3 regions of the Neobacillus sp. K501 genome follow, and region 2 is predicted to be linked to each of the others. Evidence: riboswitches for the same ligand, from Rfam matches in the RefSeq annotation. Region 2 holds a riboswitch; each other region holds the start of a gene.
The links. A riboswitch is a leader RNA that binds a small molecule or an ion and turns the genes downstream of it on or off. The one in region 2 is predicted to bind S-adenosylmethionine.

Region 1: linked by a shared signal. The riboswitch ahead of mtnW (2,3-diketo-5-methylthiopentyl-1-phosphate enolase) and the one ahead of ACWM35_RS15195 (methionine ABC transporter ATP-binding protein) in region 2 are both predicted to bind S-adenosylmethionine.
Region 3: linked by a shared signal. The riboswitch ahead of ACWM35_RS19495 (methionine ABC transporter ATP-binding protein) and the one ahead of ACWM35_RS15195 (methionine ABC transporter ATP-binding protein) in region 2 are both predicted to bind S-adenosylmethionine.

The regions. Positions count from the first base shown of each region.
Region 1 is NZ_JBSLYA010000001.1:569,487-573,678, forward strand. It holds gene ACWM35_RS02805 (2-hydroxy-3-keto-5-methylthiopentenyl-1-phosphate phosphatase) at 1-518, opposite strand, end outside; gene mtnW (2,3-diketo-5-methylthiopentyl-1-phosphate enolase) at 519-1,730, opposite strand; SAM riboswitch class I at 1,936-2,046, opposite strand; gene ACWM35_RS02815 (aminotransferase class I/II-fold pyridoxal phosphate-dependent enzyme) at 2,122-3,300, opposite strand; gene ACWM35_RS02820 (carbon-nitrogen family hydrolase) at 3,411-4,192, shown strand, end outside.
Region 2 is NZ_JBSLYA010000006.1:171,109-175,300, reverse strand. It holds gene ACWM35_RS15215 (DUF6530 family protein) at 1-276, shown strand, start outside; gene ACWM35_RS15210 (GIY-YIG nuclease family protein) at 277-633, shown strand; gene ACWM35_RS15205 (VOC family protein) at 704-1,132, opposite strand; gene ACWM35_RS15200 (LacI family DNA-binding transcriptional regulator) at 1,306-2,268, shown strand; SAM riboswitch class I at 2,408-2,513, shown strand; gene ACWM35_RS15195 (methionine ABC transporter ATP-binding protein) at 2,597-3,610, shown strand; gene ACWM35_RS15190 (methionine ABC transporter permease) at 3,600-4,192, shown strand, end outside.
Region 3 is NZ_JBSLYA010000009.1:169,622-173,813, reverse strand. It holds gene ACWM35_RS19500 (methionine ABC transporter permease) at 1-618, opposite strand, end outside; gene ACWM35_RS19495 (methionine ABC transporter ATP-binding protein) at 656-1,681, opposite strand; SAM riboswitch class I at 1,850-1,957, opposite strand; gene ACWM35_RS19490 (O-acetylhomoserine aminocarboxypropyltransferase/cysteine synthase family protein) at 2,082-3,398, opposite strand; SAM riboswitch class I at 3,723-3,823, opposite strand; gene ACWM35_RS19485 (SCP2 sterol-binding domain-containing protein) at 3,900-4,192, opposite strand, start outside.

The DNA of each region.
Region 1 (4,192 bases), on a different contig from region 2:
TCTGTTACGGAATCACCGATGACTATTTTATAATGGTCTTCATTCTGAGATAAATTTCGAATAATACTTGGTTTGCAGCAGCCGCATTTATTTTCGCAGCCTGAGTCACAATCATACGGCCAAAGAATCTTGATGGTTTCTCCTGAAAAATCGGCTTCATTACAGTAAATCCCTTCAAACGGACCATATCTCTCAAGAATGGGATAAACAAAGAAATCAATTCCTCCGCTGACAATATAAAGTGGAATCTGTTCGGACCGAACAAAATCAACAAACTCCGCAAATCCTTCACGAATTTTGGCATTTTCAATCACAAAGCTTGTGATTTCATCTCTTTTGCTGCTTGGTAATGCCGCAAAAAGCTGCCCTACTCCTTCACTAATTGAAATTTCTCGGGCAAGGATTCGATCCTTGATTTCTTCCCAATTTGGGGGTGCAAATTTTTTCATTATGGCAATGATATTATCGCTTTCTGTGATGGTTCCATCAAAATCACAGTAAATGACAGGCTTACTCATTTAGATTGTCACCTCAGCATTGCCCCACAACTGAAGAGCTTTATTAAGTTCGGAATAACTTTCAGCTCCGCTGGCTAAGCTTTTCCCTTGAAGACTTACATCAATTGCTTGACGGAAGGCAAGACCGCCACCGCGAGCACCATCTGGGTGGCCATGTACCCCTCCACCTGCATTTATGACAGAATCCACCCCAAAATCACGTATTAATAATGAGACTAATCCGGGATGTATACCTGCAGACGGAACTGGAAATGCCCTTTTAAAGACATCTTCTCTTGTTAATTCCTTGGCAATTGACAAAGCTTGTGCTTTCTCTAATGCTACAGTTCCGTATGGGGATGGGAATAACGATAAATCAGCACCTGCATAACGGAGTAGCTTCCCGAGTAATAACGAATGAGATAATCCGTACTGAGAGGATGAGGTTAAAGCCCCACTAACTGCGGGATGGGCCATAATTGGCAGACTGATTTCATCCTCCTCTCGCAATTCTTGCAGAACATCCAATCCATATGAAAAAACATTGAATAATAGTAAATCAGCACCAAGCTCCGCAGCACGTTTAGCTTTCTCCTTCAGCTGTGATGTTCTTCCGGTTAGGTTGACTGCATATAAAGTGCGCTGTCCAGTTTGCTCAAATACTTCTTCAAGAACTATTTTTCCGGCAGAAATTCTTTTTTCAAATGGAGTCAATTCATTTTCAAAGAGAATTTCATCATCTTTTACAAAATCAACACCACCGAGGGCTTGTTGCTTAAGCTGCTCGGTTAAGAAAGAAAGATCCTTCCCAAGAATCCCTTTAAAAATACTCATTAACAGCGGTCGATTAAATACACCAATTTTCTCCCTCAGTCCCTCGATACCAAATCTAGGACCAGGTAAATGGCTTTTTAATTCCTGCTCAAACTTCAAATCTAATAATTTGATTTTCCCATCCAATGACAGCTTTCCAAATACAGTTGTTAAAATAGCAGGTAAATCATTTGAAAAATTGATTGTTGGGTAGGCAATTCGAATTAGCGATTGTTCTCCCAATTCAGATGTATTTCCTTCAATGGAAACCACCCGGCCTTTATGCTTCCGAAGTTGACTTTGCTCAAGCTCAGGTAAGTTCGTCCACGAACCAACAGTTAAACCTAAAGCAATTTCCTCTGCTTTTTTTTCCGGATATTTTTCGTCATTTACCACATAAGTTGCAATTAGTTCCGTCATTCAAACACTTCCTTTTTCCAAAAACGTAAAGAAAACTTGGCTAGCGCCAAGCCGTAAGGCGCAGGCGATTGCCTAGTTGCACTTATACTTAATTCCTAAAAATTTTAACTACGTCGAAATATCTTCTTTGCTAAAATTTTATACCTTCTTAACGTATAAAAAAACCTCTTCAAAAAAGAAGAGGTTAGTGTCACTTACTAACATCTTCTCATCTTTCAGCATCATCGCTGCAAGAATTAGCACCGTGCTTAACACAAAAATTAAGTCGGTTGCCGGGCTTCATAGGGCTTTTCCCTCCGCCTGCTCTTGATAAGAAAACGATCGTATATTATACATTTCCATGTTGTTAAACTTTATTTAAGATTATTCCAAGAATAAAATGTTTGTCAATCTATTTTTTAAAAATTTTTAAAGTGCCGATTCTTCTGACTGCTTCTTCAAGTCTTTCTTCGGATGTTAGGAGTCCAACTCGGACATAGCCTTCACCCAATTCCCCGAAGCCAATGCCAGGTGCAACCGCTATATGTGCTTCCTTAAGAAGAAGATCAGCAAATTCAGCCGAGGAAAATTCCTCAGGAACCTTTAGCCAAGCAAAAAATGATCCTTTTGGCGCCTTAACATCCCATCCTAAGGATCGAAGACCTTGTATCAACACATTTCTTCTTCGCTCATATAACTCATTTAATTCATTGACACATCTCTGTGGACCGTTTAGTGCCGCGGCAGCAGCCTCTTGGATTCCCCCAAAAAGACTGCAATAAAGATGGTCTTGCAAAAGCTCAATTGCCGAGATGACACTTTCATTCCCTAAAGCAAATCCAACTCGCCATCCTGCCATATTGTAGGTTTTTGATAAGGTGTAGATTTCAATCCCAACCTCTTTTGCTCCTTCAATTTGCAAAAAGCTCAGTGGTTTTTTATCATCGAAACCAATTGCCCCATATGCAAAATCATGGACCACACAAAGATTATTTTTGCTGGCAAGCAGAACCGTTTCTTCAAAAAATTCCTTCGTCGCCGTTGCCCCTGTTGGATTATTTGGATAGTTAAGGAACATTAATTTTGCCTTTTCTAAGTCATCTATTGGTATTTCGTTATAATCGGGTAAAAAATGATTATTTTCTCGCAGCGGCATTGTTACCATCTCAGCTTTTGCTAGGGCAACACCTGATAAATAATCTGGATATCCTGGATCTGGGACGAGAATAGTATCACCAGGATTTAATAAGCATTGAGGAATTTCTACTAATCCAGCTTTACCGCCAAATAAAATCGCCACTTCTGTATGGGGATCCAGGTTAACACCGTATTCTCTAAAATAAAAATCGGCAATAGCTTGTTTTAAATAATGATGTCCTTGAAACGGTGAATATTTATGATTAACGGGATTAGTTGCAGCCTCTTGCAATTTTCTCACGATATGTTCCGGAGTAGGCTGATCAGGATTACCTTGTCCTAAATTAATCACATCATGACCTGCAGCAATCGATTGACCCACATTTTTCACGAGTGAAGCAAAAAACTGGTCTGGAAGACTTTTTAATCGCTCTGATGGTGGATATTGTTTCATGGTCTCACCCCATTCATTTTTTTATGTTGAAATTCTAGTCACAAATGATATAACTTTTATAAAAGCTTGTAAAGAAAAATTTCTCAAAATTTACAATGGGGTGAACATTTTTGAAATTAAAAATAACCTGCCTGCAAATGGATATTTGCTTTGGTGAACCAAGTAAGAATTATCAATTAGCAGAACGTTTGATTGACCGAGCCATGATGGAAACTCCAGATATTATTGTGCTGCCCGAATTATGGACAACAGGATACGATTTAACACGACTGGATGAAATTGCTGATAAGGATGGACAGGACTCTATCACTTTTTTAAAACGTTTAGCACAAAAATATCAGGTACATTTTGTTGGTGGGTCCATAGCTAACAGAGGTGAAAACGGGGTAAAAAATACCCTCCTTATCATCAACAAAAAAGGAGAGCTAATCCATCAATATAGTAAACTACATCTCTTTAAACTGATGGATGAACATCTATACCTTGAAGCAGGAACGGAAAAAGGCTTGTTCGAATTAGAGAATCATCTTTTTGCGGGAGTCATCTGTTATGATATTCGCTTTCCGGAATGGATTCGGGCCCATACGGAACAGGGAGCGGAGGTTCTTTTTGTTGTAGCGGAATGGCCTAAATCACGTTTAGCACACTGGCGTGCATTGCTAATTGCTCGCGCCATTGAAAATCAATGTTTCGTTATTGCATGTAATCGTGCCGGAAAAGATCCCAATAATATATTTGCTGGACATTCTATGATCATTGACCCATGGGGGGAAGTAATCGCAGAAGCTGGGAGCAACGAAGAAATATTATCAGCAGAGCTTAACTTAGAACTTGTAAAAAATGTTCGAAAGCAAATTCCTATTTTTGCCGATCGAAAACCAGAATTTTATAA
Region 2 (4,192 bases):
CCGCTCCATCGTGTCCTTGATCTTGCGATTCTTGTTAGTCGGGCCAAGCTTCATTTTCGCGAAGCCTATCAATATGAGAAATTGTATGATCCAGAAAATCCGATGATCGACAGAGTAGGAATTCAAGGTGATGCAATGACGGTTGCTGTTTGTACGGACAATGAAAAAATTGATGAAGATATTCAATTGTTCAGTCAGGCGCTTAGCCATGATGATGAGCTAATTGGTGAACGGCTGCGGACTTTATCAAGTATCTTGAAAGAGATGGGATATTAAATGGAGAGTAATCGAAAAAAGGAATTAAAATTGCAGTATAGAGAAATGAAGCACCCGATGGGCATCTATATCATTCGTTCAAAATCGGATAATAAGTGTTTCCTTGAAGCGACGGCCAATTTAAAGGCAAGAATGAACAGCAGTATCGTCAAGTTGCAATCAGGATTTCACCCCAATCGCGAATTAACCAAGGCGTGGAAGCAACAGGGGGAAGAAAACTTTGAGATGGAGATCCTCGAGAATCTTGAATATGATAAGGATGAAGCCAAAACCGACTACTCTGAAGAATTAGCTGTGTTGCAGTTTATTTGGGAAGAAAAATTGAGTAACGAAGGATTAGAATTTTATAAAAAGTAATGCAAAAGGATAGGGAACTGCTCCCTATCCTTTTTATATGCCCCTGACCAAGGCGCTTCCGCTTTTCGTTTTACCAGGCCATTTCACCATTGTCGTAGTTAATCTGCCAGTGAATTCCAAATTTATCGGTTACTTGACCGTAGAGCTTGCTCCAGAATGTTTCTTGAAGCTCCATCCCTACCTTGCCGCCTTCTTTTAATTGGTTAAACCAGGAGGTAAGATCGTCCGTATTATTACTGATTAAGGAAAGGGTAATGTTGTTGCCTTCCACAAACGGCATGCCTGGGAAAGTATCTGAAAACATGACATTGCTTCCAGCGATGTTCAGTCTTGTGTGCATAACTAAATTTTTCGCTTCTTCCGGCATTGGATAATTTGGATCTTGTGGTGTTTCACCGAAAGTCATCATTTTCGGTACTTCAGAACCAAAAACCTTGGCATAAAATTCTACCGCTTCCCGGCAATTGCCATTAAAATTAAGATAAACATCTACAGACATTTGCTTCACTCCCAAATTAGATTCGTTATACAACTCCATTTTTACCCAAATTAGGATAATTAATCAATAATGAAAAGGAACTATTATGCAAATAAGAGACTGAATGAAAAATGTGGTAGGATAATAATAAATGTAAGGGGTACTGAAAAGTTATTTAGTGAAAAGGTGATAACGTGGCAAATATTCGGGATTTGGCAAAAATGGCGGGAGTTTCAGTCACGACTGTTTCCCGTGTATTGAACCAGCATCCTTATGTGAAGGATGAAAAAAGAAAAGCCGTTTTAGAAGCGATCCGAAAGAGTAATTATCAGCGGAATATAAATGCCGTTCATTTAAGTAAAGGGAAGACCTTTCTTGTTGGTGTGGTCATTCCATTTTCAAATCATCCATACTTTGCCCAGTTGGTTAATGGAATTGCAACTGAGGCATTAAAGCAAAACTATAATCTAGTATTAATCCAAACCAATTATGTGAGGAGCAGGGAAATAGAGGCATTACGGATGCTTAAGCAAAAGCAGGTTGATGCCCTCATCATTTGTTCGAGAATTTGTGAGTGGTCCAAAATTGAAGAATACTTACCTTATGGACCAATTGTTTTTTGTGAAGATACCAAAGGGAAAGAAGCTTCTTCCACCTTCATCGACCATTATAAAAACTTTTCTTTTGCCTTGGATTATTTATATCGTGAAGGTCATCAAAAAATAGGTTATTGTATTGGTCGCAAAACAGGTCCGAGCAGTAAGGCTAGAGGATTGGCCTATAAGGATTTTAATGAAAAATACAAGTTACCGTTTCGCTCTGAATATATCTTTGATGATTGCTTGTATTTTGAAGATGGAGAGCAAGTGATTGAGCAGATTAAGCAGATGGTTAATCCACCATCTGCCTTATTAGTCACCGGTGACCAAGTGGCTGCTGGAATTGTTACCTGTGCCCAACAGCAAAACATTTCCATTCCCAATGAACTTGCGATTATCGGTTTTGATAATCAGCCGATTGCTAAAATGATGAACATCACAACCATTGAAATCCCTCTTGTTGAGATTGGAAGAAAGCTTTTTAATCAAGCTGTAAATAATGAAAAGCTCACTTACGAGGAAATACCCGTCCACTTGATCGTACGACGAACTGTTTGAAAAAATTTTTTAACCCTACTATTTTGGTTGATTTTATCGGAATGAAAGCGGTTAACGAAAGTGAAGGTTATTTTTAGACGATTGACAAAATAAAGATAGCTTAGTAGTATCTAAATAATCCTAATTTAATAATTAATTGAACTTATCGAGAGTGACCGAGGGACAAGGCCCTATGACGTCCGGCAACCCCCTTTTTGGGAAGGTGCCAATTCCTGCAGAATGACTTTCATTCTGAAAGATAAGTCGAGATATAGAATGTATTTCGATGCCCCTTTCAGTTGAAAGGGGCATTTTTTGTTCTTGATTTTTAAAAAAAGAGGGTAATCATATGATTGAAATTCGGAATCTTTCAAAAGTTTATAAAACAAAAAATGGGAGCATAAAAGGTGTTGATGAAGTCTCGTTATCCGTGCAAGAGGGCGAGATATTTGGAATTGTTGGTTATTCAGGTGCCGGAAAAAGTTCGCTGTTGCGCTGTATTAATCTGCTAGAGCGGCCAACCTCTGGAAGTATTACGGTAGATGGTATTGATCTAACTTCTTTAAAGGGTGAGAATCTTCGACTGGCACGGTTAAAAATCGGGATGATCTTCCAGCATTTCTACTTAATCAGCCAAAAAACAGTGTTCGAGAATATTGTTTTTTCCCTAAAGGCGGCCAAGATACCAGCCGACCAAATCAAAGAAAGGGTAGAAGAGCTGCTTGAGATGGTTGGTCTTTCGGATAAAAGAGATGTTTATCCCGCACAGCTAAGCGGCGGTCAAAAACAGCGGGTTGGTATAGCGCGGGCGCTTGCCAACAACCCAAAGGTGTTACTATGTGACGAAGCAACATCTGCACTCGACCCAACGACAACAAAGTCGATTTTAAATCTATTAAAAAAAATCAATAAAGAACTCAATATTACCATTGTTTTAATTACCCATGAAATGGATGTTGTAAAGGAAATCTGCAACCGGATGGCGATCATGCAGGATGGAAAAGTCATAGAAGAAGGTGCTGTCTATGATATCTTTGCCAATCCTCAAACGGAATTAACAAAAGAGTTTATTGAAAGTGTTGTTTCCTTAGAAATACCAGAAGTCATTTTAAATGGATGCGAAGGACCCATTGTGAAGGTGACATTCAAAGGGAAAGTAGCTGGAGAGGGGGTCATTTCTGATATGCTTCAGCAATTTAACGTAAAAGGCAACTTCCTCCACGGTTCGATTGAGTATATTCAAGAATTCCCTCTCGGCATCTTTATTATGGAGCTGAATGGTGAAAAACAAGAAATCAGAGCTGCCCTTCAATATATCGAGAATCGGGCAGCGCAAGTGGAGGTGTTACGTGATGGGCTTTGATTTTCAGCATCTCGTGGAACTCATTCCAGATATTAATACCGCTTTTTTTCAAACGATTTATATGATAACCATTTCATTACTAGTAGCCATCGTGATTGGACTGCCAGTTGGAATTCTATTATATATCACCGATAAAGGTTTGTTTTTAGAAAATCGTTTGATCCAAAATGTTTTAGGCTTTGCCGTAAATATGGTGCGGTCGATCCCGTTCATCATTTTACTAGTAGCTCTTATTCCATTAACAAATTTCTTAGTAGGAACAACCATTGGTCCGACAGCGGCAAGTGTTTCACTTACAGCTGCGGCAATTCCGTTTTTCGCAAGGATTGTTGAAACGGCGTTAAGGGAGATTGATAAAGGTGTTATTGAAGCTGCCATTGCTGCCGGTGCTACACCGTGGATGATTATTAAAGATGTACTGCTGCTTGAAGCGAGGTCTGGAATCATTTCTGGAGTTACCTTAACGCTCATCAGTTTAATTGGCTTTTCAGCGATGGCGGGTACCGTTGGCGGCGGAGGAATCGGCGATTTAGCGATACGGTTTGGTTATTATCGATACGATAATACGATTATGATTGCAAC
Region 3 (4,192 bases), on a different contig from region 2:
TAATTTTGTAGTGATAAGATCACCAATAAACTGAATGATAAAAACAATGACTAAGATGATAATCGTTGCAACTAAGGTTACATCGTTTCGACTTCGCTGGAAGCCTTCGAGATAGGCAAGGTTACCAAGTCCACCTGCTCCAATGACACCGGCCATGGCTGTATATCCAACAAGCGCAATCGCCGTAACGGTAATACCAGAAACTAGAGCTGGCATAGATTCTGGGAGTAAAACCTTCCAGATAATCGTATTCGTGGTTGCCCCCATGGATTTTGCTGCTTCAATGACACCTTTATCAATTTCCCTCAAGCCAATCTCAACCATTCGTGCATAGAACGGCGCGGCTCCAATAATTAAGGCAGGGAGTGCAGCATTCTCACCAATCATCGTACCAACCAATAACTTAGTGAATGGAATTAATAGTACGATTAAGATAATAAAAGGAATCGAACGAAAAATATTAACAAAAGCTCCAATAACGGTGTTGACCGGTTTGTTTTCCCAGAGATTGCCTTTACCAGTTAGAAATAACAGCAAACCAAGTAAAATTCCTAGAATAAATGTAGCTAGGACCGATACTCCTGACATATAAAGCGTTTGGACTGTTGCTTCCCACATTTCTTCCCAATCAATTTCTTGAAAATATGGTTGATTACTATTCACTTGTTACCACCTCCACTCCAACTTGCTGCGAGCGAATGTAGTCTACCGCTTTATTCACTTCTGCAACCTCACCATCTAAATGGATAAACAAGGTTCCATAGGAGCCGCTTTGCGTTTGTGAGATCTTCCCTTGGAGGATATTTACGGTCACCTGATGATGACGAATCAAATTGGTGATAACCGGCTGCTCAGCTGATTCCCCAATAAACGTAAGCTGGATAACCTGACCAGAATGGTAACGATCAAGAAGATGCTCCGCCGTTTCTTTCGTTTCTTCCGGCTCGGTAACCTGTTGAACGAATCTCTTTGTAATCGGCTGCTGTGGATTTTTGAATACATCCAATACAGGACCAAGTTCCACCACTTTGCCACTTTCCATGACAGCAACCTGATGGCAAATTTTACGAATGACATGCATTTCGTGCGTAATTAACACGATTGTTAGCCCAAGCCTTTTATTAATGTCAACCAATAATTCCAAAATCGAATCGGTCGTTTGTGGATCAAGTGCCGAGGTTGCCTCGTCACAAAGTAAAACCTTTGGATTGTTTGCAAGTGCTCTAGCAATCCCAACCCGCTGTTTTTGTCCGCCGCTTAGTTGGGAAGGATAAGCATTTTCTCGACCCTCTAATCCGACTAATTTTATTAATTCGTTAACTCGCTTTTGTCTTTCAGGCCCTTTCACGCCAGCGATTTCTAGCGGGAAGGCGATATTCTCACTTACTGTTCTCGACCAGAGCAAGTTGAAATGCTGAAAGATCATGCTAATTTCCTGACGTGCCTTCCGAAGTTCACTGCCTTTTATCTTTGATATCACTCGGCCCGCAACCGTAACAGAACCTTCTGTTGGCAGCTCCAAACCATTTAACATGCGGATTAAGGTACTTTTACCTGCACCACTATAACCAATGACGCCAAATATTTCTCCTTCTTTAATTTCCAGATTCACATTGTCGACCGCTTTGAGCTGTCCCTGCTTGGAAGGAAAAATCTTTCGGACATCTTTTATTGAAATCATCGAATCACCTACTTTTTATCCAGAAAGTTAAATAATAATTACGAAAATTCAGAATGTGTTTCTTGCCTTACATATAGGTTTTGACTGTTTATATGAAAAGATTCTTATTTTACTAAAATAAAAAACCTTTCTGCAGGCGGGCAGAAAGGCATCATAAATGAATCCTTTCTCCCATCTTCCAAAGCATACGCTTTGTGTGAATTGGCACCATTTCAATAAAATATTGACGGTTGCCGGGCTTCATCGGGCACATCCCTCCACCTCTCTTGATAAGAGCATTAAGCAATCCTATATTCAATTAATTCGTTCACTGATTAAAGTAATTATTTTATTACGAAAGCTATCGTATCATGGATAAAAAGAGCTGTCAACGAAATTTTCTTCCTATTTCGAAAAAAAGTTAAGCTTCTGCCTTTAGGGATCCAACACCTGTCGCTGCCTCAATTGCCGCTTCTAAATCCTCGATGATATCGTCCACATTCTCGATTCCAATCGAGAGGCGAATTAAATCCTCGGAAACACCAGAAGCTTTTAACCCCTCAGCATCTAACTGCTGATGCGTGGTGCTGGCAGGATGAATAATAAGGCTTTTGGCATCGCCAACATTGGCAACATGAGCAAATAATTGCACAGAATTAATTACTTTTGCCCCTGCTTCTCGGCCGCCTTTAATTCCAAACACAATCATCGATCCTGCCCCTTTAGGCAAATACTTCGTTGCTAATTCGGAATCAGGATGGGAGGCATGACCCGGGTAGGAAACCCAATCCACCGCAGGGTGATTCACTAAATATTCCACGACCGCTTTTGTATTGGCGACATGCTCTTTCATCCGTACATGCAAGGTTTCAAGACCTAGCGTAAACAAAAAGGCATTTTGTGGGCTAAGTGACGGTCCTAAGTCACGCAGCAGCTGTACACGTGCTTTCACAATGTAGGCCACTGCACCTAGTGCCTCTGCATAGACAAGATCATGGTAGCTGGCATCCGGTGTCGTAAACCCAGGGAATTTCGCTGAATTCCAGTCAAATTTCCCACCATCCACTATGACACCGCCTGTTGTTGTTCCATTGCCTAAAAGCCATTTCGTGGCAGAATGAACGACTATATCGGCACCATGTTCGATTGGCCGGCATAAATACGGTGTAGCAAAAGTATTATCAATGATTAATGGAATACCAGACTCATGAGCAATCTCAGCTACTTTTTCAATATCAAGAACGCGAAGGCTCGGATTACCAATTGTTTCAGCAAATACTGCCTTTGTTTTTTCAGTGATCGCATCACGGAAATTCTCTGGGTTCTCAGGGTCGACAAATTTCACCTTGATCCCGTACTTAGGCAGGGTAACAGCAAATAGGTTATAAGTACCGCCATAAAGAGTAGAAGCTGAAACAATTTCATCCCCAGCCTCAGCAATATTTAAAATGGCTAATGTAATCGCGGCCATACCACTTGCCACGGCAAGGGCTCCAACCCCTCCCTCTAAGAGAGCAATTCTTTCTTCGAAGACGGTGGTTGTCGGGTTATGAATACGGGTGTATATGTAGCCTGACTCCTTTAAAGCAAACAGGTTTGCAGCATGTTCTGTATCTTTGAATTGATAGGCATTGTTTTGGTAAATCGGTACTGCTCTTGCTCCTGTAACCGGGTCTGGAGATAGTCCTCCATGAACACCTAGTGTTTCAAAACGATATTTTTTTTGATTCTCTCCCATACAAACATTCCTCCTATATTTTAATATTGTCTCTTATCGTAATCTAGGCTGATTTCGAAGTGGTTGGATTAAGCGGAGAAATTCCGGTTAATCCGGGAAATAACCCTATTTCCATAAAAATAAGGGAAGTATTTCCGCTTAAGTAGATAAATTTTTTAATATTTCTCCTTTTTTAGAGAGATAAGAGTAAATTCTCCGCTTATTTCCCCTTTCTAAGCTTCAAAATAGAGATTAGCGGAAAATTCTCCGCTTATCGATGTTCCGCTAGAGCAAAAAACTAGCCTATAATAAAAACCCCTCTTCAAGAAGAGGGGCGGTACGCTCTTCTTATCTTTCAGAGTAATACTCTGCTGGAATTAGCACCGTGTTGTATAACCGGTTGCCGGGCATCGTCGGGCCAGTCCCTCCGCCTCTCTGGATAAGATATTTATTGAATTGTCATTATTGATTGAATATTTAAAAAGATAATACACTATTGTAGGAGAAGCCGTCAATAGCTTTTTAGGAAATTAATTTTCTTTTTTGTCCATCAGGCTTTGTTAAATAAAATATCGACTCTAGCAATAATATGGTGCGAAAGGAGCCTGTAACTTTTAACTGCCCGCCCCTCATAAAATATCTTAATTTTTTCTCACCTTTTATTAGGCTTTTTATCGACTCCGCATCACCGGAAATCTCGCAGGAAATTGCTTTTTGTTTATTCTCTTCTAGAAAGATTGCGGCACCACGATGAAAAGCCATTTCGATCGTGTTTTGTTCATAAACCAATTTAATTACAAGCATTTCTAGGTTTT